4 regions of the Arthrobacter sp. P1_H7 genome follow, and region 3 is predicted to be linked to each of the others. Evidence: riboswitches for the same ligand, from Rfam matches in the RefSeq annotation. Region 3 holds a riboswitch; each other region holds the start of a gene.

Region 1 (7,441 bases), on a different contig from region 3:
TCCGCGTGGACTCCGGTCTCCTTGTCCCGGAGCAGCGCATCGTCTGCCCAGGACCCTTCCCACAATTTGTAGGCGGCCTCGACGTATTCGTCCGCCCAGTCGTAGCGTTCGTCATGCTTGGTCAGCTCTGTGGCGTTGAAGTTCCGGTGCGCGTTTTCCAGCACGCTGGTGACGATGTTCCAGGCCACGCGGCCGCCGCTGATGTGGTCCAGCGTGGACATCTGCCGGGCGAACTGGAACGGGTGGCTCTGGATCACCGACGACGTCGCGGCCAGCCCGATCTCCCGCGTTCCGGTGGCGAGCGCGGACAGCAGGATGAGGGGGTCGTTGGAGGGCACCTGCAGTCCCTTTTTCAGCAGCGATGCCCAGCCGCCGTCGTAGTCGCCGTAGAGACCGACGACGTCGGCGAAGAAGATCGCGTCAAACTTCGCGTCCTCGAGCTGGCGGGCCAGGTCGACCCAGAGCTGGAGTTCGTTGAACCGGTGCTGCTGGGCTTCCGGGCGCCGCCACTGGCCGCCCATGATGTGGCTGGACGTGTTCATCACGAAGGCGCTGATCAGCAGGCGGGGGCGGGGTCCGTCGAAGCGGGTACTGGGTGTTGAAGTCATGGGGTGCTTTCCGCTGGGGAGGTGGGAAGAGGGTGCTGCGGGACGCTCAGAGGCGCTTGTCCAGGCGCCGGGCAACATAGGACCCGCCCAGCTGAACGATGGTGACCAGCAGGATCATCAGGACAATCGCGGTGATCATGAGCGGAGTTTCGTAGCGGTAGTAGCCGTACCGGATGGCGAAGTCGCCGATTCCGCCGCCGCCCACCAGGCCGGCCATCGCCGAGTAGGAGATGAAGCTGACGGTCATGATGGTGATGGAGCTGACGAGTCCGGGCTTCGCCTCCACAATCAGGACGTCCCGGACGATCTGGGACCGGCTGGCGCCCATGGACCGTGCCGCTTCGACCACTCCGCCGCCGAGCTGGCTCAGGTTCTGTTCCACAAAGCGGGCGAAATAGGGGATGGCGTTGAGAGTCAGCGGGACAATGACGGCGGCCGTGCCGATGGTCGTGCCGACAATGAACCTGGTCACGGGAATGATCGCGATCAGCAGGATCAGGAACGGGAACGAGCGGAGCAGGTTGACCAGTCCGTCCAGGACGCGGTGCAGTTTTGGCCGGTGCTTGAGCCCGTTGGGACCGATGGTGTAGAGCAGGACACCCAGCGGTGTCCCGAGGAGCACCGCCAGCGGGATGGCCACCAGCAGCATGGTGAGGGTCTGCCCCATGGCGACGCCGATTTCGGGCAGGACTTCCAGGACGCGGTCAAACATTGATCAGGCCCTCCGACTCGGCTGTGGTGTGGGTGCCCCTCCCGGAGCGGTCCAGCTGGATCTCATCGGAGACCAGGTAGCGGCCGATCGACGTCGCCGGGTGGAAGCCGGGGCGCCGGAGTTCGGTGAGGTCGAACTGCTCCACCACCCGGCCCTCTTCCATGACCGCGACGTTGTCCGCGATGGCCTTGATGACGTTCATCTCGTGGGTGACCACCACGATCGTGATGCCGAATTCGGCGTTGACGTCGGCCAGGTACTGCAGGACCGATGACGTCGTCCGGGGATCGACAGCCGACGTCGGCTCGTCGCAGAGCAGCACCTTGGGCCCGGTGGCGAGGGCGCGGGCGATCGCCACCCGCTGTTTCTGGCCCCCCGAGAGCTTGGCCGGATATGTCCCCGCCTTGTCGGCGAGGTCCACGATTTCCAAGGTTTCGGCGGCCCGCCTTCGGCGTTCTGCCTTCCCGACGCCGGCGAACTTCAGGGACAGCTCCACATTTTCCTGGGCCGTGAGGTTGTTGAGGAGATTGAAGTGCTGGAAAATCATGCCGATGTCGTGCCGCTTGGTCCGGAGCTCGGCGTCGGAGAGGGTCACCAAGTCCACGCCGTCCACCAGGACGCGTCCCGACGTCGGGCGCTCGAGGAGGTTGATGTTGCGCAGCAGCGTGGATTTGCCGGCGCCGGAGAACCCGATGATGCCCTGAATGGTGCCCCGCCTGATGTGCAGGCTGACGTCGTCGACGGCCGTGAAGGGGCCAGCGGCCGAAGCGAAGGACGTGCTGACGTTCTGGATCTCGATCACAGGCCCCCACCTGCTCGGGGCCGCGGCGCTGCCGCTGTCTGCGTGTTCATGATTTCCTCCGGGCTCGCCCGAGGAAAGCCCTGGGTCCTGGCTTCCGGGCAGCGCTGAGCGAAGCCGCGGGAGCCTAAGAACACAGTGGTTCTCCATCGGTCCTGGCGGTAGCACCGTCCTCAAAGAGGGGGTTGCTGCGGCGTCACAGAGCCAGATCTCTCAGCCGCTCGGGATGGTTACGAGTCCATCTCACACGGCAATGCGGCGGATACGGAAAAAGCCGGTCACATTTTGTAACCGACTCTTCCCAACCTGTTGATCGTCATTCCCGGGCCGTTAGATGCCCACGCGCCAGCCTTCGCGGGCCGGGCACGCGTCCACGACGACGTCCAGCCCGGCGGCTTTGGCGCGGTCCGCCGCGGCCTCGTCGAAGACGCCCAGCTGCAGCCAGACGGCTTTGGCGCCTACGGCGATGGCCTCGTCAATGACGGCCCCCACCCTGTGGGAGTTGACGAAGCAGTCCACGACGTCGATCGGGTGCTTCTCCGCCGGGATGTCCGCCAGGGAACGGTACCCCTTCTCCCCGTGGACGTCGTCGCCGGGAAGGTTGACCGGAATGATGGTCATGCCCATCCGGTCCCGGACATAGAGGGAGACTTCGTACGCCGAGCGCCATTCGTTGGTGCTGAGGCCGACCACCGCCCACGTGCCTTTGGTTCGCATGAGGCGGTCAATGACTGCCGGATCGTTAACATGGGCCATGCATCAACCTTACTCCTGCGGCCTTTCCGGACAATCGCCGAATAAATGAATGATTTCGACCGGGCCCAGGCCGCGTGAACGAATATTACAGCGCTCCCAGGCGTCGATTTTGTGGAATCCTGCATCTGAAGTTCTAGTAGGTAATGACCATCCCGAGCGGCCGAGAGACCTGGATCGATGACGCCGCAGCAACCCCCGGTGACGTGAGATGACCATTCCCACGGAACTGTTCCGCCCTCCTTCGAGCAAATTCGAGGGAACCGGAGGGACCAAGGGTGCTACTGCCAGGACCGATGGAGTGCAGCAATGACCCCTGAGAATTATTCCGCCCTGCCCACCTTTCCCCGGCACGGCGCCGCCGCGACGGCGGGAACTGCCCAGGCAGAGACGGTTGCGTTCTGGGAAACCCAGGCTCTCCGCCTCGACTGGGCGGACGTGCCCGGCGGCGCAATGGAGCGCGCCAAGCCCTGGCACACCGCGCACCGCCGGGTCCCGGCCGACGTCGAGGCCGGCATCGGACCGCAGATCACCTGGTTCGAAGGGGGCAGACTCAATGTCGCCTACAACTGCGTCGACCGCCACGTAGCGGCGGGGCGCGGGGACAAGGTGGCCCTGCACTTCGAGGGCGAGCCCGGTGACCGCCGTGCCGTCACCTACGCCGACCTCCAGCGCGAGGTCTCCAAAGCCGCCAACGTCCTCCTGGATCTCGGCATCACCAAGGGCGACCGGGTGGTCATCTACCTCCCCGTCATCCCCGAAACCGTCATCATCACCCTCGCCGTGGCCCGCATCGGCGCCATCCATTCCCTGGTCTTCGGCGGGTTCTCCGCGGAGGCCCTGAAGTTCCGGGTCGAGGACACCGGCGCCAAGCTCCTGGTCACCACCGACGGCCAGTTCCGCCGCGGCACCGCCGTGCCGGTCAAGGACAACGCGGACGCCGCCGTCTCCGGCGACAACGCCATCGAACACGTCCTGGTGGTCAACCGGACCACTCCCGCGGGCGAACTGGACACCGTCCCGATGACCGCGGGCCGCGATGTGTGGTGGCACGACGCCGTCGGGTCCGCCTCCGAGACTCACGTGGCCGAGGCGTTCGACGCCGAGACGCCGCTGTTCATCATGTACACCTCCGGCACCACCGGCAAGCCCAAGGGCCTGGTCCACACCTCCGGCGGCTACCTCACGCAGGCGTCCTGGAGCTTCGAGCACCTGTTCAGCAACCCCGACCCGGCGCTGCGGGAGAAGGACGTGCACTGGTGCACGGCCGACCTCGCCTGGGTCACCGCGCACACCTACGAGCTCTACGGCCCGCTCTCCAACGGCGCCACGCAGGTCATCTTCGAGGGCACACCCAACACCCCGCACCCGGGCCGGCACTTCGAGATCATCGAACGCTACGCGGTCACGCAGTACTACACCGCGCCCACCCTGGTCCGCTCCCTCATGGGCTGGTTCCCGGACGGCGTCCCGGCCACGTACGATCTCTCCTCCATCCGTCTGCTCGGCACGGTGGGCGAGGCCATCAACCCCGAGGCCTGGCGCTGGTTCCGGGCCAACATCGGCGCCGGCACCGCCCCGATGGTGGACACCTGGTGGCAGTCCGAAACCGGCGCCACCATCCTCTCCCCCGCGCCGACGGACACCGCGTTCAAACCCGGCTGCGCGGCCCGCCCGCTGCCCGGCGTCAGCACACGAATCGTGGACGACGCCGGCAACACGGTGCCGCCCGGCGTACAGGGTTTCATCGTGGTGGACTCCCCCGGCCCCGCGATCGCCCGGACGGTCTGGGGCAACCCGCGCCGGTACTTCGATTCGTACTGGCGCCAATACGCCGAGCAGGGCTGGTTCCTCGCCGGTGACGGCGCCAAGTATGACGACGACGGCGACATCTGGATCCTCGGGCGGGTGGATGACACCCTCAACGTCTCCGGACACCTGCTCTCCACCATCGAGGTCGAATCGGCGCTCGTCTCCCACCCGGACGTGGTGGAGGCCGGCGTCTGCCCGGTCGCGGACCCAAAGACCGGCCACGCGATCGTCGCGTTCGTGGTCCCCACCCGCACCCTCCCCTCGCAAGCTCGGGCAGGGAACCCTGCGGGCGTGGGCCCAAACTCATTTGCTGAGGAGCTCCGCAACCACGTCGCGAAGCAGATCGGGCCGATCGCGAAGCCGCGGGACGTCGTCGTCGTTCCCGATGTGCCGAAGACCCGCAGCGGCAAGATCATGCGCCGGCTGCTGACCCAGCTGTTCGAAGGCACAACGCTCGGTGACACCACCTCGCTGCAGAACGAACTATCCATCGCGGGCATCCAGGATGTGCTGCGCGACCGCGCGGCGGAATTCCTGGCAACAGCAAGCCCCACCCGGAAGTAAAGGAACACCCATGACTGAGATCAGCAACGTCGCCCGTCTTTCCGAACCGCTCAAGTTCGCCTACTGGGTCCCCAACGTCTCCGGCGGCCTGGTGGTGTCCACCATCGAACAGCGCACTGGCTGGGACTTCGAGTACAACAAGAAGCTGGCCAGGATCGCGGAAAACTCCGGCTTCGAATACGCCCTGACCCAAACCCGGTACGCCGCCTCCTACGGCGCGGACAAGCAGCACGAGGCCACCTCGTTCAGCCTGGCGCTGCTGGCCGCCACCGAGCGCCTCAAGGTGATCTCCGCCGTCCATCCGGGCATGTGGCACCCCGGCGTGCTGGCGAAGTACATCATCACCGCGGACCACATCTCCAACGGCCGCGCCGCCGTGAACATCGTCTCCGGCTGGCTCAAGGATGAATTCACCAACTTCGGTCTCGAATGGCTCGAACACGACGAACGCTACGTCCGCACCGAGGAGTTCATCAAGGTCCTCCGCGGGCTCTGGACCGAGCAGGACTACAGCCAGTCCGGCAAGTACTACAACATCACCGACTTCACCCTGAACCCGGCACCGGTGGACGTGCCGGGCCGGGCGCACCCGGAGATCTTCTTCGGCGGCAACTCCACGGCCGCGCAGGCCACCGCCGGCCGGGTGGCTGACTGGTACTTCTCCAACGGCAAGGACCTCGAGGGGTTCAAGGAGAACATCGCCGGCGTCGTCGCCGCCGCCGGCGACAGCGGGCGCGGGGCCGGGAACGCCCAGCCCAATCTGCCTTCTCCCAAGTTTGGCCTCAACGGGTTCGTGATCGCCCGGGATTCCGAGAAGGAAGCCCGCGACACCCTCCGCGAGATCGTCGAGAAGGCGCACAAGCCCGCCGTGGAGGGGTTCCGCGCCGCCGTCCAGGAAGCCGGGGCGTCCACCAAGGACGGCAAGGGCATGTGGGCCGACTCGAGCTTCGAGGACCTGGTCCAGTACAACGACGGCTTCAAGACCCAGCTGATCGGCACCCCGGAGCAGATCGCCGAGCGGATCGTGGAGTACAAGAAGATCGGCGTGAACCTGTTCCTGACCGGCTACCTGCACTTCCAGGAGGAAGTCGCCGCGTTCGGCCAGGACGTCCTGCCGATTGTCCGCGAACTCGAGGCCGACCTCGCTCGGAAGAACGGCGTCGAGCTGGACCTGTCCCGGACCCCGGCGGCAAACGCCGGCACTACCAGCAAGCTGGTGAACGCGTAATGGCTGACCGCAAGTACGGATTCCGCACCCGCGCGCTGCACGCCGGCGGCACCCCCGACGCCGAGCACGGCGCCCGGGCGGTGCCGATCTACCAGACCACCTCCTTCGTGTTCAAGGACACCCAGGACGCCGCGAACCTCTTCGCGCTGCAGAAATACGGCAACATCTATTCCCGGATCGGCAACCCCACCGTGGCCGCGTTCGAGGAGCGCATCGCCTCCCTGGAGGGCGGCATCGGCGCGGTGGCGACGTCCTCGGGGATGGCGGCGGAGTTCATCACCTTTGCCGCGCTGACCCAGGCCGGAGACCACATCGTGGCCGCCTCCCAGCTCTACGGCGGCACGGTGACCCAGCTGGACGTCACCCTGCGCCGCTTTGGCGTGGACACCACGTTCGTGGCCGGCACCGATCCGGCGGACTACGCCGCCGCGGTCCGGGAGAACACCAAGGCGATCTTCGTGGAGGTGGTGGCCAACCCGTCCTCGGAAGTCCAGGACCTCGCGGCCCTCGCGAAGGTGGCGCACGACGCCGGCGTCCCGCTCGTCGTCGACGCCACCTTGAGCACGCCCTACCTCGTGCGGCCGATCGAGCACGGGGCGGACATTGTGATCCACTCCGCCACCAAGTTCCTCGGCGGCCACGGCACCACCCTGGGCGGAGTGATTGTCGAAAGCGGCCGCTTCGATTGGGGCAACGGCAACTTCCCGACCATGACCGAGCCCGTGGCCTCCTACGGAGACGTGTCCTGGTGGGGCAACTTCGGCGAGTACGGGTTCCTCACCAAGCTGCGCTGCGAGCAGTTGCGCGACATCGGCCCGGCGCTGTCCCCACAGTCGGCGTTCCAGCTGCTGCAGGGCGTGGAGACGCTCCCCCAGCGCCTCGACGAGCATCTGAAGAACGCCCAGGCCGTGGCCGAATGGCTGGAAGCGGACGAGCGCGTGGCCTACGTGAACTTCTCCGGCCTG
Region 2 (7,441 bases), on a different contig from region 3:
CGACACACCGCCGGCGGCCTGAGGCTTTCAGCCGGCGAGGGCCAGTCCAAGCGCCGCGGCCGCGAGCCCCGCGAGAAGGTTCGCGCCGATATTGAGCGCCGCCGCCCGGTACCGCTCTTCGCTGACCAGGCGGACCGTCGCGGTGGTCCATGAGCTGAAGGTGGTCAGGCCGCCGGCGAGACCGGTTGCGATCGCGGCGTGCCAGTCGGCGCCCAGCTCCAGATGGCCGGTCAGGCCGACGGACCAACCGATGATGAAGGACCCGGCGACGTTGACCGTGAACGTCGCCCACGGCCAGTGCGGACGCGAGCCCTGATGGTGCGCAAACCAGGAGTCGACGGCGAACCGCAGGAGTGCTCCCGCCACCCCGCATACCCCGACCACGAGCGCGGTCATCATTGGGCACCTCCGCGGAGGTCGGCAATCGCCTTGCCGGTTTTCCATCCAGCGGCCGCCGCCCCCAGGCCCAGGACGAGCGAGAGTCCGAGGTAAGCCAGCCACGTGGCGTGGAAGCCGCCGCGGATCTGCTGGTCAATGGCGATCACCAGCGCCGAAAAGGTGGTGAAGGACCCCAGGAGGCCGGGGCCGATGCCGGCCCGCAGCCAGAAGGCCGTCTGCGGCCGCGCGATCCAGAGAGTGGTCAGGGTGGCCAGGATGAAACTCCCGGACACATTGATCGCCAATGTGGTCCACGGCACCGCGCCGGCGCCATCGGGAAACACCAGGCCGGCGCCGAAACGCAGCTCGGTTCCGATCAGCCCGCCGACGGCGACGGCGGACCAGGCCTTCCAGCCCGGCACGCCGGGGCGCGGCACGGCCCGGCGCTCGTCCAGCGCACCCTTCACTCAGCTCTCCGTGACGCTGCAGCCGGCGTGCGCGGCCTCGCTGTGGACCCAGAGGGCCGAGGCGACCTCGTCGGCGAAATCGAATTCGCGCGGTGCCACGGCGGAACCGATCCGCACTACCATGGGGCCGCCGAAGGGACGCCGGCCCACCACCTCCACTTCGGCGTCGAGGTCGATGTCCTCGGCGGCGAGATAGCGCAGGAGCTCCGGGTTCTCGTCGCTGATCCGGGTGATCCGGCCGGTGTGGCCGTCGTCGAGTTCGCTCAGGCGGTGGGCGGCGGGCATCAGCACCGAGCCGTCCGCTGCCGGGATGGGATCGCCGTGCGGGTCCCGGGTGGGGTTTCCCAGCTTGGCCGCCATGCGTTCAATGAACGTGTCCGAGACGGCGTGTTCCAGGAGTTCGGCTTCGTCGTGGACCTCGTCCCAGCGGTATCCCAGCTCGCGGACGAGGAAAGTCTCGATCAGCCGGTGCCGCCGGACCATGGACAGGGCGAGCTGGACTCCATCGCTGGTGAGCGTGACGGCGCTGTAAGGCTTGTGGTCTACGAGGCCCTGGTCCTTGAGTTTGCGGACCATTTCCGAAACCGAGGAGTTGGCGACGCCCAGGCGCTGCGCCAGCTGCGTGGAGGTGATGGGCTTGCGCTGCCACTCGGTGAACGAATAGATGACCTTGACGTAGTCCTCGATCGAGGAGGAGGGCGTACTGGTCTTCACAGACCTAAGCCTACCGTCAGCTGCCTCCGGAGAAAGTGAGCCACAGCAGGACCAGGTTGAGTGCCACGACGAGGACCACGCTGATGATGGCTGCGATTCGGAGGGCAGGGCCGTCGGCAAACCGGCCCATGAGGGCCTTGTTGCTGGTCAGCACCACCAGCGGGACCAGGACAAAAGGAATCCCGAAGCTTAGGACGACCTGGCTCAGGACCAGTGCCCAGGTGGGGTCGAAGCCCACCGCCAGCAGCACGACGGCGGGAATGAGGGTCACGACGCGCCGGGCCATGACGGGAATCCGGATCTTGAGCAGGCCCTGCATGATGGTGCCGCCGGCATAGCAGCCCACCGAGGTCGATGCCAGACCGGAGGCGAGCAGCCCGACCGCGAAGACCACGCCGACGATCGGGCCGAGGTTGGCGGTGATGGCGGCGTGCGCGCCCTCGATCGTGTCCGTGCCTTCTTCGCCGCCGAGGGTGGAGGCGGCCAGGAGCAGCATGCCGATGTTGACCAGTCCGGCGATCGCGAGTGCGGCCACGACGTCGAACCGGGTGGCCCGGACCAGGCGCGCGATGGCCGCCGGGGGAACGTGCAGGTTTTCGTCCGGCCGGTGCCGGTCCCGGGACAGGGCCGAGTGGACGTAGATGGCGTGCGGCATGACGGTGGCCCCGAGCATGCTGGCGGCCAACAGGACGGTGTCCGGGCCCTGGAAGCCGGGCATGAGCCCGGCCAGGGCGGCCCCCGGATCTGGCGGGCTGATGAACAGCCCGGCCAGGAAGCCGATAGTGATGATGCCGAGCAGGAACATGATGATGAATTCGAACGGCCGCTGCTTCTGCCGGGCCTGGACGGCGAGCAGGAGCATGGAAACGGCGCCGACAATCAAGGCGCCAAGGGGGAGCGGGAGGCCGAAAAGCAGGTACAGGGCGATAGCGCCGCCCACCACCTCAGCGAGGTCGGTGGCGGCGGCGACGACTTCGGCCTGCACCCAGAAGGCGCGGCGCCAGAACGGCTTGAGCCGTTCACCGAGGATCTCCGGAAGGCTCTTGCCCGTGACGATCCCGAGCTTGGCGGACTGGTACTGGACGAGGACGGCCATGACGTTGGCGGCCACGAGGACCCACACCAGCAGGTAGCCGTACTGCGCGCCGGCGGTCAGGTTGGCGGCCACGTTTCCGGGGTCCACGTAGGCGATCGATGCCACGAACGCTGGCCCCAACAGGCCGATCAGCGCCCTGCGGGCACCCGGGTGTTTGTAGGTGGGGGCGGCGTCCTGCGCCGGTTGCCCGTGTCCTTTTACCTCCAGCACTGCAGCTCCTGTGATTGGCGCGTCCGCGTCGACCCGATGATCGGCGCCGGCCGGAAAGCAGCCGGTGTCAAAGTTCCATGCGCCTACAAGTAATTATTAGGCATACCGAAACAATAAGCCCGGCGCGGCCCTGCGTGCAATCCGGGAATCCGGGGGGAGCGTGCATCAGGCCCGGAAGGCCCGCCACGTCTGGGTGAGGTAAGGCAGCCGGAGCACGTCGCCTGGGGTGTGCCCCAGGTGCTCGTGCAGGTACCAGGCGAGGTTGGCCATGACCTTGGCCCGGGTGGATTCCGATGCCGCGAGGTAGTAGCTGCGGGACTTGGTCAGCTCCTGGATGTCCTCCGTGGTGACGGAATCCTCCCACCGCGTCACGTGGCTCTCCAGCCCGGTGAACTCGGGGCCCACGGCGGGGCGGAAGTGTGGTTTGAGGACGTCCCCGGCGTGCATGATCCGGGAGAGGCGGTGCACCCAGGGCACGCTGGTGTCCAGCTGGTTCCAGATCAGGCCCAGCACTCCGTGCGGCCGGAGGATCCGGGCAATCTCGGTGCTGGCCAGGCCAGGGTCGCACCAGTGCCACGCCTGGGCGACCGTGACGAGGTCGAAGGACTCCGGCTCGAGACCGGTGTCCTCGGCGCTGCCCTCGATGGCGATGACGTCCGGCAGGGTCCGGCGCAACTGCTCGAGCATGTCGGCCGAGGGGTCCACAGCCACCGTGCCCAGTCCGCGTTTTGCCAGGAGCGCAGTGAACTTCCCGGTACCGGCGCCAATGTCCGCGGCGTCCTTGGCCCCCGCCGGGACCAGCCAGCCGGCCGACTCCTGCGGATAGCCGGGGCGGACACGTTCATAGTGTTCCCCGCCGTCCTGGAAGCTTTGTCCGAGTTCCTGGCGCCGCCCGCTGTGCAGCTTAGGTCCACTGTGCAGCCTAGCTTCACTGTGCAGCCTGGGGCCGGCGCTTGCCACGTGCGATCTCCTTCGGAAGGTCCTGCTTGTTTCAGATACCTTTCGAATTTACCGCACCCGCGCCGGGCCCTGATCCTGCGCTAGTCGAGGGTGCAGGGCGCAGCGCCGGCGGTGCCCGGGGTGTTCGGCGCCCAGTGGGGGTAGCTGCGGGTATCGTTGGCCGGCACCCAGCGGCCGGCGTCCACCACGTAGTCCCAGCCGAGTCCGTTCTGCCGCAGCTGCTGCAGGCCGGCCAGCAGGCGTTCGGCATCCTCCAGCCGCGAGCCCAGCCCGAAGCTGGCCCGCAGGGAGCCGGAGGGCAGGCCGAGCCGCTTGAGCAGCGGGTGGGCGCAGAAGCGGCCGTCGCGCAGGCCAATGCCGTGTTCAGCCGACAGGTAGGCGGCCACCAGCCCGGCGTCGAAGCCTTCCACGGAAAAGTTCACGACGCCGATCGTGCCGGTGCCCGGCTGACCGCCTTCGGAGGAAGAAGCGGAAGGCGAATCGGCAAAGATCCGGTGCACGGTTACTCCGTCGATGCCCTGGAGGCCTTCGACGAGGAAGGACCGGATGGCGTCCTCGTGGGCCTGCCACTGCTCCGGGTCCAGGGCTGCAATGACCTGGGTGGCACGGGCGAGGGCCGCCGCGCCAAGGACGTTCGGCGAGCCGCCCTCGTGCCGGGCAGGTCCCGTGGTCCAGCTGACGGAGTCGAGCCGGGCGTCGCGGACCGCGCCGCCACCGGCCAGGTGCGGGGTGCCGGCGTCGAGCCAGTCCGTCCGCCCCACCAGCACGCCCGCGCCGAACGGGGCGTACAGCTTGTGCCCAGAGAAGGCGAGGTAGTCGACGCCGTCCGCGGCGATGTCAATCCGCCGGTGCGGGGCCAGCTGCGCGGCGTCGACAACGATCCTGGCGCCGTACTCGTGTGCCAGCGCGGCCAGGGCCCGGATCGGCAGGATCTCCCCGGTGACGTTGGAAGCGCCGGTGACGGCCAGCAGGCTGACGTCCCCGCGCGCCAGCTCGTCGCGCAGGCGGTCCACCGTGGCCGCGAGGGTAGGGGCGGCCACGACGCTGCGGTGCGGGACATTCTGCCAGGGCAGGAGGTTGGCGTGGTGCTCGATGTCGAGGTAGACGACCTCGCCCGCGGGCCGTCCGTCGCGCAGCGGCAGGCAGCCAGCCAGCAGGTTCAGGGAATCGGTGGTGTTGCGGGTGAAGATCACGGAATCGTCCGGCCGGCCGCCGACGAAGTCCCGCACGATGTCCCGGGCGTTCTCGTAGACGGACGTGCTGATCTGCGATGCGTAGCCGGCGCCGCGGTGCACGCTGGCGTAGTACGGCAGGATTTCGTTCAGGTAGGCCGAGACCACGGACAGGGCCGGGGCGGAGGCGCCGTAGTCGAGGTTGGCGTAGCGGGTGTGGCCGCCGGTGATCAGCGGCGCCTGGATTTCCGCCCCGGTAACGGCGGCCAGCGGGCGGGCCGCGAGGGCGAGGCGGCCATCAGCCTGCCCTGCAGACTGTTCTGCACCGGCGGCATGGAATTCGGGGGCAACGGGGAAAATGGCAGTTGTCATGGGACCTCACTCGAACAGGACCCCACACCGTGGGAATCCGCGCTTGCCGGGTCCGTTCCGGACCGGCCAGGTCGTCACCCGGGGCACCCCACCGCGACTGGAGGGTTGCCGGCCAGCAAACCGGGGTTTAGCGCTGGCACTCGTGACCTGCATCGAGCGTAGGACATCCGCGCAGCCGGGGAAAAGGCGGCCGCCGATTGTGAAGCGGATTATTACGGGCGCGGTTCAGTTGTTGGGGTGGGCCGGGAAGAGGTCGTCGAGTCCGGGGTTGAGCCGCTTGAGGACTTCCGAGTGCAGGATCGAATTGGTGGCCAGGGCGTTGCCGCCGAAGGGTCCGTCCTCGCCCTCGAGCGAGGTGAAGCGGCCGCCGGCCTCGGTCACGATCGGGACCAGGGCGGCCATGTCGTAGAGGTTCAGCTCGGGCTCGCAGGCGATGTCCACGGCACCCTCGGCCACGAGGCAGTAGGACCAGAAGTCACCGTAGGCGCGGGTCCGCCACACTTCCTCGGTCAGGCCCAGGAACTCATCCAGGTTCCCGCGTTCCTTCCAGCCGCCAAGGCTGGAGTAGGACAGCGAGGCGTCCTCGAGATTGGAGACATTGGATACCTTCAACCGTGTGGCGGCGGCGAGCGAGCGGCCCGTGTAGGCGCCCGCACCCTTGGCGGCCCACCAGCGCTTGCCCAGTGCCGGCGCGCTGACTACGCCGACCACCGGTTCGCCCTCATCGACGAGGGCGATCAGGGTGGCCCAGACCGGGACGCCGCGGACAAAGTTCTTGGTGCCGTCGATCGGGTCGATGATCCACCGGCGGGAACCGTGGCCCGAGCTGCCGAATTCTTCGCCCAGGACCGCGTCCCGCGGACGTGACCGGGAGAGCTGGCCGCGGATGGCCTCTTCCGCGGACTTGTCGGCATCGGTGACGGGTGTGAGGTCGGGCTTCGTCTCGATCCGAAGGTCGAGCGCCTTGAAGCGGCTCATGGTCTGGGAATCGACCGAATCTGCCAGTACATGGGCAAGGCGCAGGTCATCGTTGTAGCTCGAAGCGGGTTGGCTCATGGTTCCAAACTACCGTCAAACCGGGCTGCCGGGCGGGAGGCCGCGGCACGGCGCCGCAGCCCGGTGGCCGGGCCGGCTAGGAGACGGTGCCCAGTTCCTTGGTTTCCTGTGCTTCCATCCGCGGGTCCGTGCCCAGCAGCCGGCGCAGGGACGCGAGCCTGGCCGGTCCCGAGGGCCCCGCGTGCCCGGCCGCAACCCATTTGTCGACGCCGCAGTTGACGGCGGTGGAGTCATGCTTGCAGCCGCGTTCGCAGTCATCGGTTCCCGGTTCCAGGTCCGGGAAGGAACGGAGGATCCGGTCGGGGTCCACGTGGGCCAGGCCGAAGGACCGGATACCGGGGGTGTCGATGATCCAGCTGCCCGCCGGGGCATCGTTGACCTTGAGCGCCAGTGCCGAGGAGGACGTGTGGCGGCCGCGGCCGGTTACCGCGTTTACGCCTCCCGTGGCCCGCTCGGCCCCGGTCAGGGCGTTGACCATGGTGGACTTGCCGACGCCGGAATGGCCCAGCATCACTGTGACCTTGCCGTCGAGGTAGTCGCGCAGCTGGGACACCGCGTCCTTGTCGAGCCGGGCGGAGAGCCCGTCGTCGGAGCGGGCGTCGATGCCGGAAGCGGCGGAGTCCGCGGTCTTGGAGATGATGACGGGAAAATCGAGGTGCTGGTAGTTGGACAGCAGTTCGGCGGGATCCTTGACGTCGGCCTTGGTGACGAGCAGCAGCGGCTCAATGCCGGCGTCGTACGCGGCCACCAGTGCGCGGTCGATGAAACCGGTCCGCGGCTCGGGGTTGGCGGCGGCGACCACCACCACCAGCTGGTCGGCGTTGGCCACGACGGCGCGTTCGATCGGGTCCGTGTCGTCGGCGCTGCGGCGCAGCAGTGTCTTGCGGTCCTGGATCTTGACCAGCCGCGCGAGGGTGTCGGGCTCGCCGGTGACGTCGCCGACCAGGGAGACGAAATCGCCGGCAACCACGGGGTTGCGGCGCAGCTCCCGGGCGCGGGCCGCGATGATCTTGCGT
Region 3 (7,441 bases):
AAGCCACCCATTCGGGTCCGGCGTAGCGGCTTTCCAGCATCGCCAGTTCCGAGGTCCCGGCGCGCACTCGGGTATTGACCGCGTCCTGCTGCGCGCGGCGCTTGCGGGAGAGCCGGAAATTGCCGAACAGCAGGAACAAGGCCAGGCCGATGATGGGCACAATGAAGATGCCCAGCAACCACGCCATCGCGGTGGTGGGCCGCCGGTTTCCGGGGATGATGCCCAGGGCCAGCACGCGGATGGCGAAGTCGATCACCGTCAAAATCAGAATCGCCCAGGACGGTAAAGTTTCCGCCAGCGGAAATGGCCACAGCACAGGCGAACCCCTCAAGCTACAGGCCCGCGGAACAGTTCCGGAACGGGCAACGTGCAAATCCTATCCCGGGACCGCCGAGACTAAGCTGTAGCCATGACCACTCCTGCCCCCGTTCCTGCGCCCGCGACCGTGCTGGTCTTCCTCGACCCGGCGTTCGACGGCGGCCGCGTTGCCGACGCGTCGCAGCCGCAACTGATGGCCACGGACCTGGGCGCCACCCGCGGCGACGGCGTCTTCGAATCCCTGCTGGCCGTCGGCGGCCGGCCCCGCAAGATCCAGGCCCACCTGACCCGGCTGGCCGGCTCGGCCCGGCTGCTGGAGCTGGACATCCCGGCCGAGGACGCATGGCGGCGGGCGGTGGAAACCGCCATCCGCGAGTTCCGGGGGCAGGAACCTGCCGCGGCTGCAACGCACGGCACGGGGCAGGATGAGGTGGTGGTGAAGCTGATTGTCACCCGCGGGCCGGAGGGCGCGGCTGCCCCCACGTGCTGGGTCCAGGCCTCCGCGCCAGCGGCCGCGGGCCGCCGGCAGCGCGAGACCGGGATCGACGTCATCCTGCTGGACCGCGGCTACGACAGTGAAGTCGGCGAGCGCGCCCCGTGGCTCCTGCTCGGCGCCAAGACCCTTTCCTACGCCGTGAACATGGCGGCGTTGCGCTACGCCCACCGGCAGGGCGCCGACGACGTCATCTTCACGTCCGCGGACGGCCGGGTGCTGGAGGGTCCGACGTCGACCGTTCTGCTGGCCCACCTGGAAACCTCGGACGACGGCGCCGGCGGCGTCCGCACCGTCCGGCGGCTCATCACTCCCCAGCTGGACAGCGGCATCCTGCCCGGCACGTCACAGGGCGCCCTGTTCACCGCCGCCAAGGCCGCCGGCTGGGAGCTGGGCTACGGCCCGCTGGAGCCGAAGGACCTGCTGGACGCCGATGCGGTCTGGCTGATCTCCAGCATCCGGCTCCTGGCCCCGGTGAACCACATCGACGGCCAGGAAATCGGCACCCCGGAACTGCGGCGCCAGCTCACGGCCGAACTCAACGCCCTCTTCGCCACCATCGAATAGCAACGCGGGGTCAGGTACGGCCCATCCCATGTCCCCGGATGGGCCGTAAGTGACCCCGCGTTGGTGTTGCGCTCACCCCAGGGCGTCCGCGGGCACTGCCGGGCACCGGCGGAAGGAGGCCGGGTTGAATGCCGGGAGGGTGAACGTTGCCAGCACGGCGTCGAGCATTTCCGGGGCCCACGTGCTGTTCTCGCCCAGGGTCGCGCAGACACCCAGCACCACGGGCGTTCCGTCGGTTCGGCGGCGGATCTGGACCTGGACCGGCCCGGTCAGCCCGAGCGTGCGGACGGCGGCCAGACCCAGCTTGCGCACATCCCCGGCCTGATTCGCCGGCACCCTCCGGCTGACTTCGTCGCTGCCGGCGCGTCCATACGGAGTCCTGGTCTTCTCGAGGACCACCGCCACCGGGGCCATCGCGTTGCGTGCCGGGGTGCCGAACACCAGGCACACGTAGTCGGCGCCCGGGATAAATTCCTGGACCAGTTGCCCCGCCGGCATGTTCTTCCAGCTAACAGAGGCGGTTCCGGCCAGCAGGTGGACACCATGGGAGCCTTTGAAGACCCGCGGCTTGACCACCACGGGGCCGCTGAGGCCGGCGAGGGATGCCGGCGCGGCGGCGAGGTCGCCCGGAACCGCGAACCGGGGCACCGGAATGCCGGCTGCCTGCAGCGCCCAGGTGGTGAAAAGCTGATCGTTGGCGAGGGCCACCGCGGCAGGATCACCCACGATGATCCGCACGTCCTGGGCGAATCCGGCGCGGGCCGCGGCCAGGACCGGGAGTTCCACGGTGAGGGTCGGAATGATGACGTTGATGGCTTCGCGGTCCACCAGCCGGCGCAGGTCCAGGATCATGTCCGGGTCCGTCGCCGGCAGGAGCCTGACCGCGGCGGCGGCGGGAGCCTCCCCGGCCTGACGGGTGTCGGCGCGGGCATCGGAGCCGAGGTACGGGAGGCCCCGGGCTTCGAGCTGGGCCGCGACGGCCCGTCCGGCGGCGCTTGTAATCCCGGTAACGAGTATGCGCGGGTCCACTATTGCTCCATTCCGCCGTCACCGGCCGGACCGCGGCTGCGGCTCCGACCGTTCCAGCCACCGATTCTCAGACAGCCTGTTGATGGACAGACGAGTCGTTTCACGGACTGCTCGATTCACAAACTGCCAGAATCACCTGCAGCGCCGGCCGACGCGTCGGACCTAATCCCCCCAGTAGACGGCGAAACGTCCCGGCAGACACGAGTGGGCAGTACCCGAAACTGGAGCCCGCCACTACTCGCCCGGGCCACGGCCCGGTTACGGAACATGACGACGGCGGCGGTGCGGGCCGGCGTCGCAGGTGTTACGTTTTTGGGGAGTAATGAGAACCGGTGCCAAGCCCTGACTGGCCGGTCGGCAACCCTCCCTTTCGCGGCGGGGTGCCTCAGGTGAATACTCGGCAATCGAGAATTCGAGCTGCAAGCGTGAAAGAGGAGATCCGTCGTGACCGACACGTCAATACCCACAACAGCCACCAGTACAGTCCCCGCCGCAGCCCCCAGCACTGCACCCAGTGCACCACCTGCCGGCGAGGAAAGACTGGCCTACCGCCTGTTCACCGGCGCGGATGACCGCGCCTTTTGCGAGCGGGTGTCAGCCGCCCTGGCCGAGGGCTATGTGCTGCACGGAAGCCCCGCCGCCAGCTTCAACGGAAGCACCGTGATCGTGGCGCAGGCGCTGGTCCTGCCCGCCGCGATTGCAAGTGCGGACGCCGCCGTGGCCAATGCGGTTGATGAGCTCGACGCCGACGAGTTTGGCGCCGACGGGGCCTTCGCGGGCCACGCATGAGCTACGCCGGAGACCTCAGCCCGGATCAGGCGTGGGCCAAGCTGGAGGCCGGAGCCATCCTGGTGGATGTCCGAACCGAGGGCGAATGGGCCAACATCGGCATCCCGGACACCGCGGCCGCGGGCGAAAGCCGCAACGATCCGCTCTTCATCCAGTGGAACCTCGCCGGCGGCACGCCGAACCCGCACTTCGTGGAACAGCTAAGGCAGCAGGCGCCGGAGGACATCGCCGTCGAGCTGGTGTTCCTTTGCCGCTCCGGTGCCCGGTCGATCGCCGCCGCGACGGCCGCGACGGCCGCCGGCTACACCTCGTACAACGTCCTCGAGGGCTTCGAAGGCGAGACCGACCGCTTCGGCGAACGCACCGTCAACGGCTGGAAGAACCGCGGCCTGCCCACCAACCTCGGAAAGATTTAAGTGACTTTCAATCCCGACGCCGCCGGCTGGGCGGCCGACACCCAGGCTGTCCGCGGCGGCCTTGACCGCACCGGCTTCCAGGAAACCACCGAGCCGATCTTCCTCAACTCAGGATTCGTCTACGAGTCCGCGGCCGCCGCCGAGCGCGCCTTCACCGGGGAGGACGAGCGCTTCGTCTACTCCCGCTACGGCAACCCCTCCGTCGCCACCTTCCAGGAGCGGCTCCGGCTGCTCGAGGGAACGGAGGCGTGTTTTGCGACGGCGTCCGGCATGTCCGCCGTCTTCACCGCCCTGGGCGCGCTGTTGGCGGCCGGGGACCGGGTGGTCGCGGCCCGCTCGCTGTTCGGCTCGTGCTTCGTGATCCTCAACGAGATCCTGCCGCGCTGGGGTGTCGAGACGGTCTTCGTGGACGGCCCGGACCTGGGGCAGTGGCAAGCCGCGCTGTCCGAGCCGACCACCGCGGTGTTCTTCGAGTCGCCGTCGAACCCCATGCAGGAAATCGTGGACATCGCCGCCGTGAGCAAACTGGCGCATGCGGCCGGCGCCACGGTGGTGGTAGACAACGTCTTCGCCACCCCGCTGCTGCAGCGCTGCGGCGACCTCGGCGCGGACGTGGTGGTCTACTCCGGCACCAAGCACATCGACGGCCAGGGCCGGGTCCTGGGCGGGGCCATCCTGGGCACCAGGGAATTCATCGACGGGCCCGTCAAACAGCTCATGCGGCACACCGGTCCGGCGCTTTCGGCGTTCAATGCCTGGGTGCTCACCAAGGGCCTGGAGACCATGGCCTTGCGCGTCAACCATTCCTCGGCCTCGGCGCTGCGCCTGGCCGAATGGCTCGAGGGACAGCCTGCGGTCGGCTGGGTAAAGTACCCGCTGCTGCCGTCCCACCCGCAGTACCGGCTGGCGGTGCAGCAGATGAAGGCCGGCGGGACGGTACTCACCCTGGAACTGCAGCCCTCCCCCGGCCGCACGGCGAAGCAGGCCGCGTTCGCACTCCTGGACGCGCTGCGGATCATCGACATCTCCAACAACCTCGGCGACGCCAAGACGCTCATCACGCACCCGGCCACCACCACGCACCGCGCGATGGGTCCGGAAGGCCGCGCGGCGATCGGGCTCAGCGACGGTGTGGTCCGGCTTTCGGTGGGCCTGGAGGACGTCGAGGACCTCATCCGCGACCTCGGCCAGGCACTCAAGCAGGTCTAGGTGTACTTCCCCGGGTGCCGGCTCCCGGTCAGGCCGGGCGCAACCGGCCCAGGGGCGAACGATTATCGGCCGGCCCTTCGGTGACGGGCCCCTCGGTGGTCAGTTCGATGGCCCGCTCGACGACGGCGGGCAGGCCACCGGCCCGGAACGGGCCGCGCTGCAGCTGCGAACCGGTGCCCTCTGCCAGAATCCGCTCGACGCCCTCGCGCGCCAGCTCCAGCTCGCCCTGCTCCTCAAGCACCGGGGCCACGAAGTCCACGAGCGCCCTGACCACGTCCGCGGCCGGGGCAGGGGTGAAGGTTCCGAAGTCCAGGAGCTCCCCGCGCAGTCCGCAATTGCTGGCCTGCCAGGCGGCCATCCGCAGCAGCAGTGTGGGCACGGGGGCGGGATCGACGCCGTCGTTCCATTCCCGCGCCGCCGACTCCACGAGGGCGCGCACCAGCACGGCAATGAGGGCAGCGTCCTCGGCCCGCAGGCAGACATCCGCGACCCGGATCTCCACGGTGGGATGCTGACGGCACAGCCGCGCGTCGAAATAGACCATTCCCTCATCCATCAGGACGCCGCTTTCCACCAGCCGGGTGACCACGCGGCGGTAGACGGGGAGGCTGCCGAAGATCATCGTGGGACCCGAGCCCGGCCAGCGGTTCCAGGCCTGCGTGCGGTAGCTTTCGAATCCGGTCTCGGCCCCGTTCCAGTAGGGGGAATTCGCGCTGAGTGCTATCAGCACGGCCAGTTTGTCGCGGATCCGGTCCATCACGGCCACGCCCTCCTCCGGGGACTCCACAAAGGTGTGGACGTGGAGGCCGCAGGTCAGCTGGTTCCGGACGGTGAGCCCAAAGCGCTGCTGCATGGTCATATAGCGGGGATTCGGCGTCAGGTGCGTGGCGGAGCCTTGGGGCGACGTGGCCAGGGCTGCGACGCGGCCGCCGTGCGCCCGGGCGGCCTGGTCCGCGAGGGCCCGGCCACGCCTGAGCTGCCGGAGCAGTTCCGTGTACTCCAGGCACGGATGCGTCTGGGTCTCGATCTGTTCGAGCTTGAGTTCGTAGCTGAAATCGGCGCCTTCGTGGACCGGCTTCTGGGCCGGGAGAACCCTGGCGGCTTCCTGCTGCGGCGGCACCAGACTCGGCAGCATGAGGTCAGCGAGGGCAAGCAGCATCCCCGATTCGGGGTCCACTATCAGCAGTTCTTCCTCCACGCCGAAGGTGCGCATGAATCTATTGTGCGTCAGGATCCGCCGAAACGCCCCAAACCAATGCGGGCTCAGTCCTGGAAGTACTCGATCTTCGCGCCGATGGTGTTCAGCCGCTCAGCCAGGTCCTCATAGCCGCGCTCAATGACGTAGATGTTCCGCAGCTCCGAGACGCCACGGGCGGCCAGCATGGCCAGCAGCAGGCAGGCGGCGGGGCGGAGCGCCGGCGGGCAGCCCACCTCGGCCGCACGCCATTTGCTGGGCCCGTTGACGTAGATGCGGTGCGGATCGAGCAGCTGGACCTGGGCGCCGAGCTTGTTGAGTTCGGTCAGGTAAATGGCCCGGTTCTCGTAGACCCAGTCATGGATCATGGTCTGGCCGTGGGCGTTGGCGGCGATCACCGCGAAGAAGGGCAGGTTGTCGATGTTCAGGCCGGGGAAGGGCATGGGGTGGATCTTGTCCTCCGGCGCCCGCAGCTCCGAAGGCTTGGTGGTGACGTCCACCAGGCGGGTGCGGCCGTTGCGGGCAAAGTACTCCCCGGAAACCTCGAGCCGCTGGCCCATCTGTTCGAGCGTGGCCAGTTCGATTTCCATGAACTCGATCGGGACGCGGCGGATGGTGACTTCCGAGTTCGTCACGATGCCGGCGGTGATGAGGCTCATCGCCTCGATCGGGTCCTCGGACGGGAAGTATTCGACGTCGGCGTCAATCGACGGGCGTCCGGTGATCTTCAGCGTGGTGGTGCCAACCCCCGCGATGTCGACGCCGAGCATCTGCAGGTAGAAGCACAGATCCTGCACCATGTAGTTCGGGCTGGCATTGCGGATGATGGTGGTGCCACGGCGGTGGGCTGCGGCCATGATGGCGTTCTCGGTGACGGTGTCGCCGCGTTCGCTGAGCACGAAGGAGCGGTCGTGACCGTCCGACGGCGGCGCCTGCACCGCATAGAACCCGGACTTCGCCTCCACGCTGAGGCCGAACTGGCGCAGCGCCTGCATGTGCGGCTGCACGGTGCGGGTGCCGAGGTCGCAGCCGCCGGCGTAGGGCAGCCGGTAGGTGTCGGCCTCGTCCAGCAGCGGGCCCAGGAGCATGATGACGCTGCGGGTCCGGCGGGCCGCCTCCACATCCATGGATGCCAGGTCCAGGACCGCGGGGCGGCGGATCTGGAGGTCGTTCGCGTTGAGCCAGGTGCATTCGACGCCGATGCTGGTCAGCACCTCCACGATCCGGTTCACTTCCTCGATCCGGGCCAGCCGGCGCAGGGTGGTGGTGCCGCGGTTGATGAGGCTGGCGCACAACAGCGCGACGCCGGCATTCTTGCTGCTGTTGACGTCCACCGCGCCGGCGAGCGTGCGGCCGCCCTCGACGCGCAGGTGGGTCATCTGGGGCCGGCCCACCTTGACGATGCTGTGCCCGACGATCGCCTCC
Region 4 (7,441 bases), on a different contig from region 3:
ATCCTGTTCTCCAGCTGCTTCGACGCCAACGGCGGCGTGTTCGAGTCCCTCTTCGGCCCGGAAGACGCCGTCATCTCGGACGCCCTGAACCACGCGTCCATCATTGACGGCATCCGGCTCTGCAAGGCCCAGCGCTTCCGCTACGCCAACCAGGACATGGCGGACCTCGAATCGAAGCTGATTGAGGCCACTACGCAGGAGAACCCGGCCCGCCGCAAGATCATCGTCACGGACGGCGTCTTCTCGATGGACGGCTTCCTCGCCCCACTCGAAGCGATCTGCGACCTCGCCGACAAGTACGACGCCCTGGTCATGGTGGACGATTCCCACGCCGTCGGCTTCATGGGCGCCACCGGTGCGGGCACGCCGGAGCACGCCGGCGTCTCGGACCGTGTGGACATCTACACCGGCACGTTCGGCAAGGCCCTCGGCGGCGCCTCAGGCGGCTACGTCTCCGGCCGCGGCGAGGTCGTGGCGATGCTCCGCCAGAAGGCCCGCCCGTACCTGTTCTCCAACTCGCTGGCCCCGGCGATCGTCGCGGCCACGCTCAAGGCCCTGGACCTCGTGGAAAGCTCCGGCGAACTGCGCGGCAAGCTCTTCGCTAACGCTGAGCTCTTCCGGAACCGCATGTCCGAGGAAGGCTTCGACCTGCTCCCCGGCGAGCACGCGATTGTTCCGGTGATGTTCGGCGACGCCGTCATGGCGGCCAAGGTGGCCGACGCCATGCTCCACAACGGCGTCTTCGTGACGGCGTTCAGCTACCCGGTGGTGCCCAAGGGCGCCGCCCGGATCCGCGTCCAGCTTTCGGCCGCGCACAGCGCCGACGACGTCGAGGCCTGCGTCCAGGCGTTCGTGCGCAGCCGCGCTGCGGTGGGCGCAGCCTAGGCTGGATCCCTGAGGCCGGGCCCCACTTTCAGCACGGGGTCCGGCCCCACTCCAGGGGCCCGGCCCCACTCCAGGGGCCCGGCCCGCCCGTTCATCCTGGCTTTGCCCGGCCCGGCCCGGCCTTGCGCGTTCACCCCGGCTTTCTCCACAGGCTTGTCCGCGGGACATGCCCAGCTCCGGCGGCGAGGACTGGACATAATGCCACTATGTCCAACGGCCACGAGCAACGAAGGGCATGTCCCGGGCCGGCACGCGGCAACGGGGGGGGGCATGCCCAGTCGTGCGGACCAGGGAAGGGCATATCCCGGGCCGGCCCGCGGCAACGGGGGACATGGCCAGTCGTGCGGACGAGGAAGGGACATGTCCAGCGGTGCGGAACGTGGCGATGGCACGTCGGCCACCTTCGAACGATCCACTGGCGTCTTGTCGGCTACTGCCGCCCGGGCGCAGGTCGCGGCACGGCCTGACCCGAGAATCTGCAAGGATGGGACCATGTCAGCTCATTACGATGTCGTAATTGTCGGCGGCGGGATCGCCGGCCTGTCCCTTGCCTCCACCCTGGCCGGGCAATGCCGCGTGGCCCTGATCGAAGCCGAGCAGACCCTGGCCTACCACACCTCGGCCCGCTCGGCCCGGCAACTGATTCCCAGCTACGGCCCGCCCGTGGTCCAGGAACTGACCGTCCGGACGCTCGACCTCATCGCAGCCGAGGACGCCGGACGTCCGGAGCCGGTGCTCACCCCGCGCAGCTTCATGCTGATCGGGGACGACGCCACCGTCCGGGCGGAGGCCAGCGGCCACATGCGCCGGATCACCCACGCCGAGGCACTGGATCTGTGCCCGGCCCTGGTCCCGGACTCGTTCAGCGCCGCCGGGCTGGACACCGGATCCTTCGCCTGCAACGCCCCCGTGCTGCTCGAGGACCACCGCCGCCGTGCCGAAGCGGGAGGCGTGGACATCATCACCGGCGCCAGGGTCCATTCGGCCCAGCGCCTCGGCACCGGCTGGGAACTTGGCGCCGGGCAGGAAGGCTTCCAGTCCGCCGTCGTGGTCAATGCCGCCGGTGCCTGGGCCGACGAGCTCGCCGTCCTCAGCGGCGTCGAGAAGCTCGGCCTGCAGCCGTACCGGCGCACCGCGGCGATCGTCGACGTCGAGAATCCCCTCCCGGAGGCCTGCCCGATGGTGGCGGCGGCCGATGACAGCTTCTACTTCCGGCCCGACGGCGGCCAAGTCCTGATCTCGCCCGCCGAACACGTGCCGAGCGGGCCCGAGGACGCCCGGCCCTATCCCGGCGACGTCGAACGGCTCGTCGCCCGGCTCAACACGATCACGACACTCGGGATCCGGAACGTCCGCACGGCGTGGACGGGGCTGCGGACGGAGGCGGCCGACGGCGTCCCCGTGGTGGGGTTCGACGCCGAGGCCACCGGATTCTTCTGGCTCGCCGGCCAGGGCGGGTACGGTTTCCAGACCTCATCCGGCGTCGCGGAGCTGGCCGCCGGGCTGATCCTCGCCGGCCAGGGTTCCGCCGCCACGGCCACGGCTGTGCCCCCGCCGGTGTCCCCGGCAAGGGACGCCAGTCCGGCATCCCGGACAGCGGAGGCGCTGGCCGCGACCCGCTGGTCCATCCGGCGCTGAAGAATGGATCCATGAGTACCCTCATCACCAATATCGCCGAACTGATGACCCAGGACGCGGAACACCGCGTCCTCCGCGACGCGGCGGTGGTGATCGAGGGGGAGCGGATTTCCTGGCTCGGCCCCGCAGCCGACGCCCCGGCCGCGGACGAACGGGTGGACGCCGGGGGCCGGGCGCTCCTGCCGGGCTGGGTCGACTCGCACACGCACCTGATCTTCGCGGGGGACCGCACGGCCGAGTTCGAGGCCCGGATGGCGGGACAAAGCTACAGCGCCGGCGGGATCGCCGTCACCACCGGCGCCACCCGGAGCACGAGCGACTTCGACCTCACCCGGCTGGCGATGGGCCGCGTCGCGGAGGCCGTGTCGCAGGGCACCACCTACCTGGAGACCAAAACCGGCTACGGCCTGGACCTCGAGAACGAGGCCCGCAGCGCCCGCATCGCCTCCACCGTGGCGGACGAGGTGACATACCTGGGGGCGCACCTCGTGCCCGCCGGGATGGACGCGGAGGAATACACGGAGCTGGTCTGCGGGCCGATGCTCACCGCAGTCCGGCCCTACGTCCGCTGGGCCGACGTCTTTTGCGAGCAGGGCGCCTTCAACGAGGACCAGTCCCGCCGGGTGCTCCTGGCCTGCAAGGCCGCCGGGCTGGGGCTGCGCGTCCACGGCAACCAGCTCGGCGAGGGCCCGGGCGTCCGGCTGGCGGTGGAGGTCGGCGCCGCCAGCGTGGACCACGTGAACTACCTTTCGGCCGCGGACGTCGATGCCCTCGCCGCCAGCTGGTCCGGGTGGGACGCCGCCGGCAGCGGCACGCGCGGCACGGTTGCCACCTGCCTGCCGGCCTGCGATCTTTCCACCCGGCAGCCGCTGGCCCCCGGCCGGGAACTGCTCGACGCCGGTGTGCAGCTGGCGCTGGCCTCCAACTGCAACCCAGGCACGTCCTACACCAGCTCCATGGCGTTCTGCGTCACCACCGCCGTGCTGCAGATGCGGCTCAGCGTCCACGAGGCGGTGCGCGCCGCGACCTACGGCGGCGCGCTGGCCCTGGGCCGGGAGTCCGGGAACGACGTCGACGGCGAACGCGCGGTGGGCTCGGTCGCCGTCGGACACCGGGCGGACCTGCACCTGCTCAACGCGCCTTCCGCCACGCACCTGGCCTACCGGCCCGGCATCCCCTTGACGCACGCGGTGTGGCGGGCCGGTGTAGCGCAGCCCATCCGTTAGCCGGCCGGTCCGCCGACGGGCCCTAGAACATCATGGGCGGCGCGTCCAGGACGGTCTCGTCCACGCGCCTCTTCTCCCACTGCGTGAAGGGCTTGTCGAGCTCGTACTTCCCGCGCGCGGTGCGCAGCAGGGTGCGGACCTCGGCGTTCTCCGGGTTGTTCAAGGATTCGAAATATTCCACCGACCAGTGGAACCAGCGCATGCAGAACAGCCGCATGGTCAAGCCGTGCGTCACGAACAGCGCGTTTGGGGCATAGCCGGGCTTGGACCAGTGCCGGTGCAGGGTTTCCATGAAGGAGGAAATCCTGTCATACACATCGGAACCGGACTCGCCCTCGCGGAAGCGGTAGAAGAAGTGCCCGTAGGCGTTGCGGAGCTCCTTCTGGTCCTCAATGTCGCCGGCGATCTGAAAGTTCGCCCAGTCCTGTTCGCGCAGGCGCGGTTCCTCGATCACCCGCTCCACGAGCGGGCCGAGATTCAGCGCCTCGAGGGTCTGGTAGGCGCGCAGGTACGGGGAGACGTAGACGCACACCGGGCGGCCGTCCAGCTGACGCCGGACCTCTTTCCCGGCCGCGGTGGCCTGCTCCAGGCCCAGGGGTGTCAACGGGATCCGGTAGTCCGGAACACGGTTGTAGATCGAGGTGTCGGCATTGGCGGCAGACTGGCCGTGCCGGATCATGATGATTTTCCGGGGCGCGCTCATAGTCCCCAAGCATAGGGCTCCCAAAAAGCAAGTGCCGCAGGCACAACCCCGTTCGGCCGGCACCACGCGGGCACCAGCAAACTATCGGCAAGTGCAGGCAAGATAGAACCATGTTGGTTCCCTCCCGCCGTCGGCTGCGGTTCGAAGTGTTGATTGTCCTGGGGTTGTCGCTGGGGCAGTCCGCGGTCTACTCCCTGGTGCAGCTGCTGGACAAGATGACCACGGCGCCGCTGGCCCAGGGGACATCCACGCTGAACCGTTCGCAGAGCGCGCGCGAATACTTCGACCTCACGTACCAGTTGCTGGACATCGTCTTCGCCCTGGTCCCGGTGGCCCTCGTGATCTATTTCCTCACCGAGCACTGGCCGGCCGGTCAGCGCGGGACCTCGGCGTTCCGAAGGATCGGCTTCGACTTCGCCCGGCCCGGCAAGGACCTGCTGCAGGGCCTGGGACTCGCCGCGCTGATCGGCATTCCGTCCCTGGGGCTCTACGCGGCGGGCCGGGCGATGGGGATCACGACGGCGATCATCCCCAGCGCCCTGGACGCGTACTGGTGGACCGTGCCGGTGCTGGTCCTCTCCGCGATCCGGCACGCGGTGGTCGAGGAAGTGATTGTGGTGGCGTACCTGCTGGACCGGCTCGGGAAACTGGGCTGGAGCGTGCCGGCCGCCATTGCCGCCAGCGCCCTGCTCCGCGGCAGCTATCACCTGTACCAGGGGTTCGGGCCGTTCATCGGCAACGCGGTGATGGGCGTCGTCTTCGCGCTGGTGTACACGCGGACCAAACGGGTGATGCCGCTCGTGATCGCCCACGCCATCCTGGACACCGTGGCGTTCGTGGGGTTCAGCCTGTTCGGCAAGGCCGTGGGCCTGGGCTGAGCGCGTGGTCCGGCACGCTTGGGACGCGCCGTCGCCCGGCCTTAAATGATCTCGGCCGCCGTCTCCTAGGTGACATCGTTGGCACCTAAGAGATGGCGGCCGAAGCGTGGGGCAGGTGGAGCGTTAGATCGTGACCGCTCCGGAGGCGGTCTCGAAGGTGACGGAGAGGATGCCGGGAGTACCGTGCGGCGCGATCCAGTTCACGGCGACGTCTTCCAGCGGCTTTTCAACTGGTTCGCCCAGCCACTCCGTGACGCGGGCTGCCGAACCGGCAATGGTCAGTGCGGACATCTTGACATCGCTCGCGTAGGCGTTGGACGGGTGCAGTTCCGGGTCGCCCTCCCACTTGAGCATGTAGGGCACCTGGGGGTCGGCGATGAGCCCCAGGATGCCGATCTGCTTCCAGACCAGTTCGCGGCCGTCGGGAAACTTCCGGTTGCCGTTGACGGCGGCGCGGCCGAGCCTCTCCTCGAACGGGGCCAGGTCGTCAACCTCGACGCACCAGCCCATCCAGCCGCCGCCGGCCTCGGAACGTGCCCGGACGGCCTGGCCGAACGGGGCCTTGTCGGAGGCCGGGTGGTTCAGGACCTCCACGACTTCCAGGTACTTGTGTCCCGCGAGCGGGATAATCATGTTGCGTGTCCCGAAACGGGGGTGCACTCCACCCTTCACGGCTTCAACGCCGAGGGCAGACGCAATACGTTCAGTGGTGGCTGCCAAGCCATCGTGTTCACAGGCGTAAGAGACGTGATCCATGCGCATGCCATCATCTTGGCACTTTGTGATGGACCTCTCAGCTTAGGCTCCCCTAACCGTCATGGGACGTCCGGGGGCGCTGACCGGGGCGGCCCGGGAAGCGCCGACAGGGAGACCGTCTTCATCTTCGTCACAAAGCTATCCAAGGCTCCGCCGCCATTCCTACACTGAAGCCAGGTCATGAGTGCCAGCGCACAGCCCCGGCTTGCTGGCCGGCAACCCTCGTATCGCGGTGGGGTGCCCCGGGTGAAGACCTGGCCGCCCGGCGCCCGCCGGAGGGCAAGCGCGGCGCCAGTCCGGTCCGGGCCGAAAGCCCCGGCCGGTGCTGTGCCCAGTGACTCGAGGAGCATCAATGTCCAACGCCTGGTCCTTTGAAACCCGCCAGATCCACGCCGGCCAGGAGCCGGACAGCGCCACCGGCGCGCGTTCCCTGCCCATCTACCAGACGACGTCGTTCGTGTTCCCCAGCGCCGAAAGCGCCGCGAACCGCTTCGCGCTCGCCGAACTCGCGCCCATCTACACCCGGATCGGCAACCCCACCCAGGACGCCGTCGAACAGCGCGTGGCCAGCCTCGAAGGCGGCCTCGCGGCCCTGCTGCTCAGCTCCGGCCAGGCCGCCGAGACGTTCGCGATCCTCAATATCGCCGAGGCCGGGGACCACGTGGTGGCCAGCCCCAGTCTCTACGGCGGAACCTACAACCTGCTCGCCCACACGCTGAAGAAGTTCGGCATCTCCGTGACCTTCGTGGCGGACCCGGACAACTTGGACCAGTGGCGGGACGCCGTCCAGCCCAACACCAAGCTGTTCTTCGGCGAAGTGGTCTCCAACCCCCGCCAGGACGTGCTGGACATCGAGGGCGTCTCCCGCGTGGCGCACGAGGCCGGCGTGCCGCTGGTCGTCGACAACACGCTCTCCACCCCCTACCTGATCCGGCCGATCGAGTGGGGCGCGGACATCGTGGTCCATTCCGCCACCAAGTACCTCGGCGGGCACGGCGCCGCAATCGCCGGCGTGATCGTGGACTCCGGCAACTTCGACTTCGGGAAGGACCCGGAGCGGTTCCCCGGCTTCAACACCCCGGACCCCACGTACAACGGCCTGGTCTACGCGCGCGACCTCGGCGCCGACGGCGCACTGGGCGCGAATCTTTCCTACATCCTCAAGACCCGGGTCCAGCTACTGCGCGACCTCGGCTCCGCGGTGTCCCCGTTCAACGCCTTCCTCATCGCCCAAGGCATCGAAACGCTGAGCCTGCGCGTGGAGCGCCACGTGGCCAACGCCACCAAGGTGGCGCAATGGCTGGAGGGGCGGGACGACGTCGAATCGGTCGCCTACGCCGGGCTGCCCTCCAGCC

The links. Region 3 has a riboswitch for S-adenosylmethionine ahead of AC1DXI_RS11885 (DUF1737 domain-containing protein). Riboswitches for the same ligand answer to the same signal wherever they lie in the genome.
Region 1: linked by a shared signal. The riboswitch ahead of AC1DXI_RS13455 (methionine ABC transporter ATP-binding protein) and the one ahead of AC1DXI_RS11885 (DUF1737 domain-containing protein) in region 3 are both predicted to bind S-adenosylmethionine.
Region 2: linked by a shared signal. The riboswitch ahead of AC1DXI_RS03665 (aminotransferase class V-fold PLP-dependent enzyme) and the one ahead of AC1DXI_RS11885 (DUF1737 domain-containing protein) in region 3 are both predicted to bind S-adenosylmethionine.
Region 4: linked by a shared signal. The riboswitch ahead of AC1DXI_RS02030 (bifunctional o-acetylhomoserine/o-acetylserine sulfhydrylase) and the one ahead of AC1DXI_RS11885 (DUF1737 domain-containing protein) in region 3 are both predicted to bind S-adenosylmethionine.

The regions. Positions count from the first base shown of each region.
Region 1 covers NZ_JBFUCO010000012.1:26,307-33,747, reverse strand. Annotated here, with positions in the region: gene AC1DXI_RS13465 (LLM class flavin-dependent oxidoreductase) at 1-608, opposite strand, end outside; gene AC1DXI_RS13460 (methionine ABC transporter permease) at 655-1,320, opposite strand; gene AC1DXI_RS13455 (methionine ABC transporter ATP-binding protein) at 1,313-2,122, opposite strand; SAM riboswitch class I at 2,263-2,352, opposite strand; gene AC1DXI_RS13450 (CoA-binding protein) at 2,450-2,875, opposite strand; gene acs (acetate--CoA ligase) at 3,182-5,248, shown strand; gene sfnG (dimethylsulfone monooxygenase SfnG) at 5,259-6,476, shown strand; gene AC1DXI_RS13435 (O-acetylhomoserine aminocarboxypropyltransferase/cysteine synthase family protein) at 6,476-7,441, shown strand, end outside.
Region 2 covers NZ_JBFUCO010000003.1:152,324-159,764, forward strand. Annotated here, with positions in the region: gene AC1DXI_RS03640 (fluoride efflux transporter FluC) at 28-396, opposite strand; gene AC1DXI_RS03645 (fluoride efflux transporter FluC) at 396-845, opposite strand; gene AC1DXI_RS03650 (metal-dependent transcriptional regulator) at 846-1,559, opposite strand; gene AC1DXI_RS03655 (Nramp family divalent metal transporter) at 1,576-2,865, opposite strand; gene AC1DXI_RS03660 (class I SAM-dependent methyltransferase) at 3,031-3,825, opposite strand; gene AC1DXI_RS03665 (aminotransferase class V-fold PLP-dependent enzyme) at 3,906-5,369, opposite strand; SAM riboswitch class IV at 5,404-5,517, opposite strand; gene hisN (histidinol-phosphatase) at 5,595-6,425, opposite strand; gene rsgA (ribosome small subunit-dependent GTPase A) at 6,502-7,441, opposite strand, start outside.
Region 3 covers NZ_JBFUCO010000010.1:208,126-215,566, forward strand. Annotated here, with positions in the region: gene cls (cardiolipin synthase) at 1-316, opposite strand, end outside; gene AC1DXI_RS11875 (aminodeoxychorismate lyase) at 410-1,378, shown strand; gene AC1DXI_RS11880 (ATP-grasp domain-containing protein) at 1,451-2,407, opposite strand; SAM riboswitch class IV at 2,726-2,839, shown strand; gene AC1DXI_RS11885 (DUF1737 domain-containing protein) at 2,948-3,196, shown strand; gene AC1DXI_RS11890 (rhodanese-like domain-containing protein) at 3,193-3,612, shown strand; gene AC1DXI_RS11895 (O-succinylhomoserine sulfhydrylase) at 3,613-4,821, shown strand; gene AC1DXI_RS11900 (glutamate--cysteine ligase 2) at 4,850-6,034, opposite strand; gene AC1DXI_RS11905 (UDP-N-acetylglucosamine 1-carboxyvinyltransferase) at 6,085-7,441, opposite strand, start outside.
Region 4 covers NZ_JBFUCO010000002.1:288,361-295,801, forward strand. Annotated here, with positions in the region: gene AC1DXI_RS02000 (glycine C-acetyltransferase) at 1-885, shown strand, start outside; gene AC1DXI_RS02005 (NAD(P)/FAD-dependent oxidoreductase) at 1,378-2,523, shown strand; gene hutI (imidazolonepropionase) at 2,535-3,749, shown strand; gene AC1DXI_RS02015 (histidine phosphatase family protein) at 3,772-4,452, opposite strand; gene AC1DXI_RS02020 (CPBP family intramembrane glutamic endopeptidase) at 4,563-5,330, shown strand; gene AC1DXI_RS02025 (VOC family protein) at 5,454-6,092, opposite strand; SAM riboswitch class IV at 6,263-6,378, shown strand; gene AC1DXI_RS02030 (bifunctional o-acetylhomoserine/o-acetylserine sulfhydrylase) at 6,439-7,441, shown strand, end outside.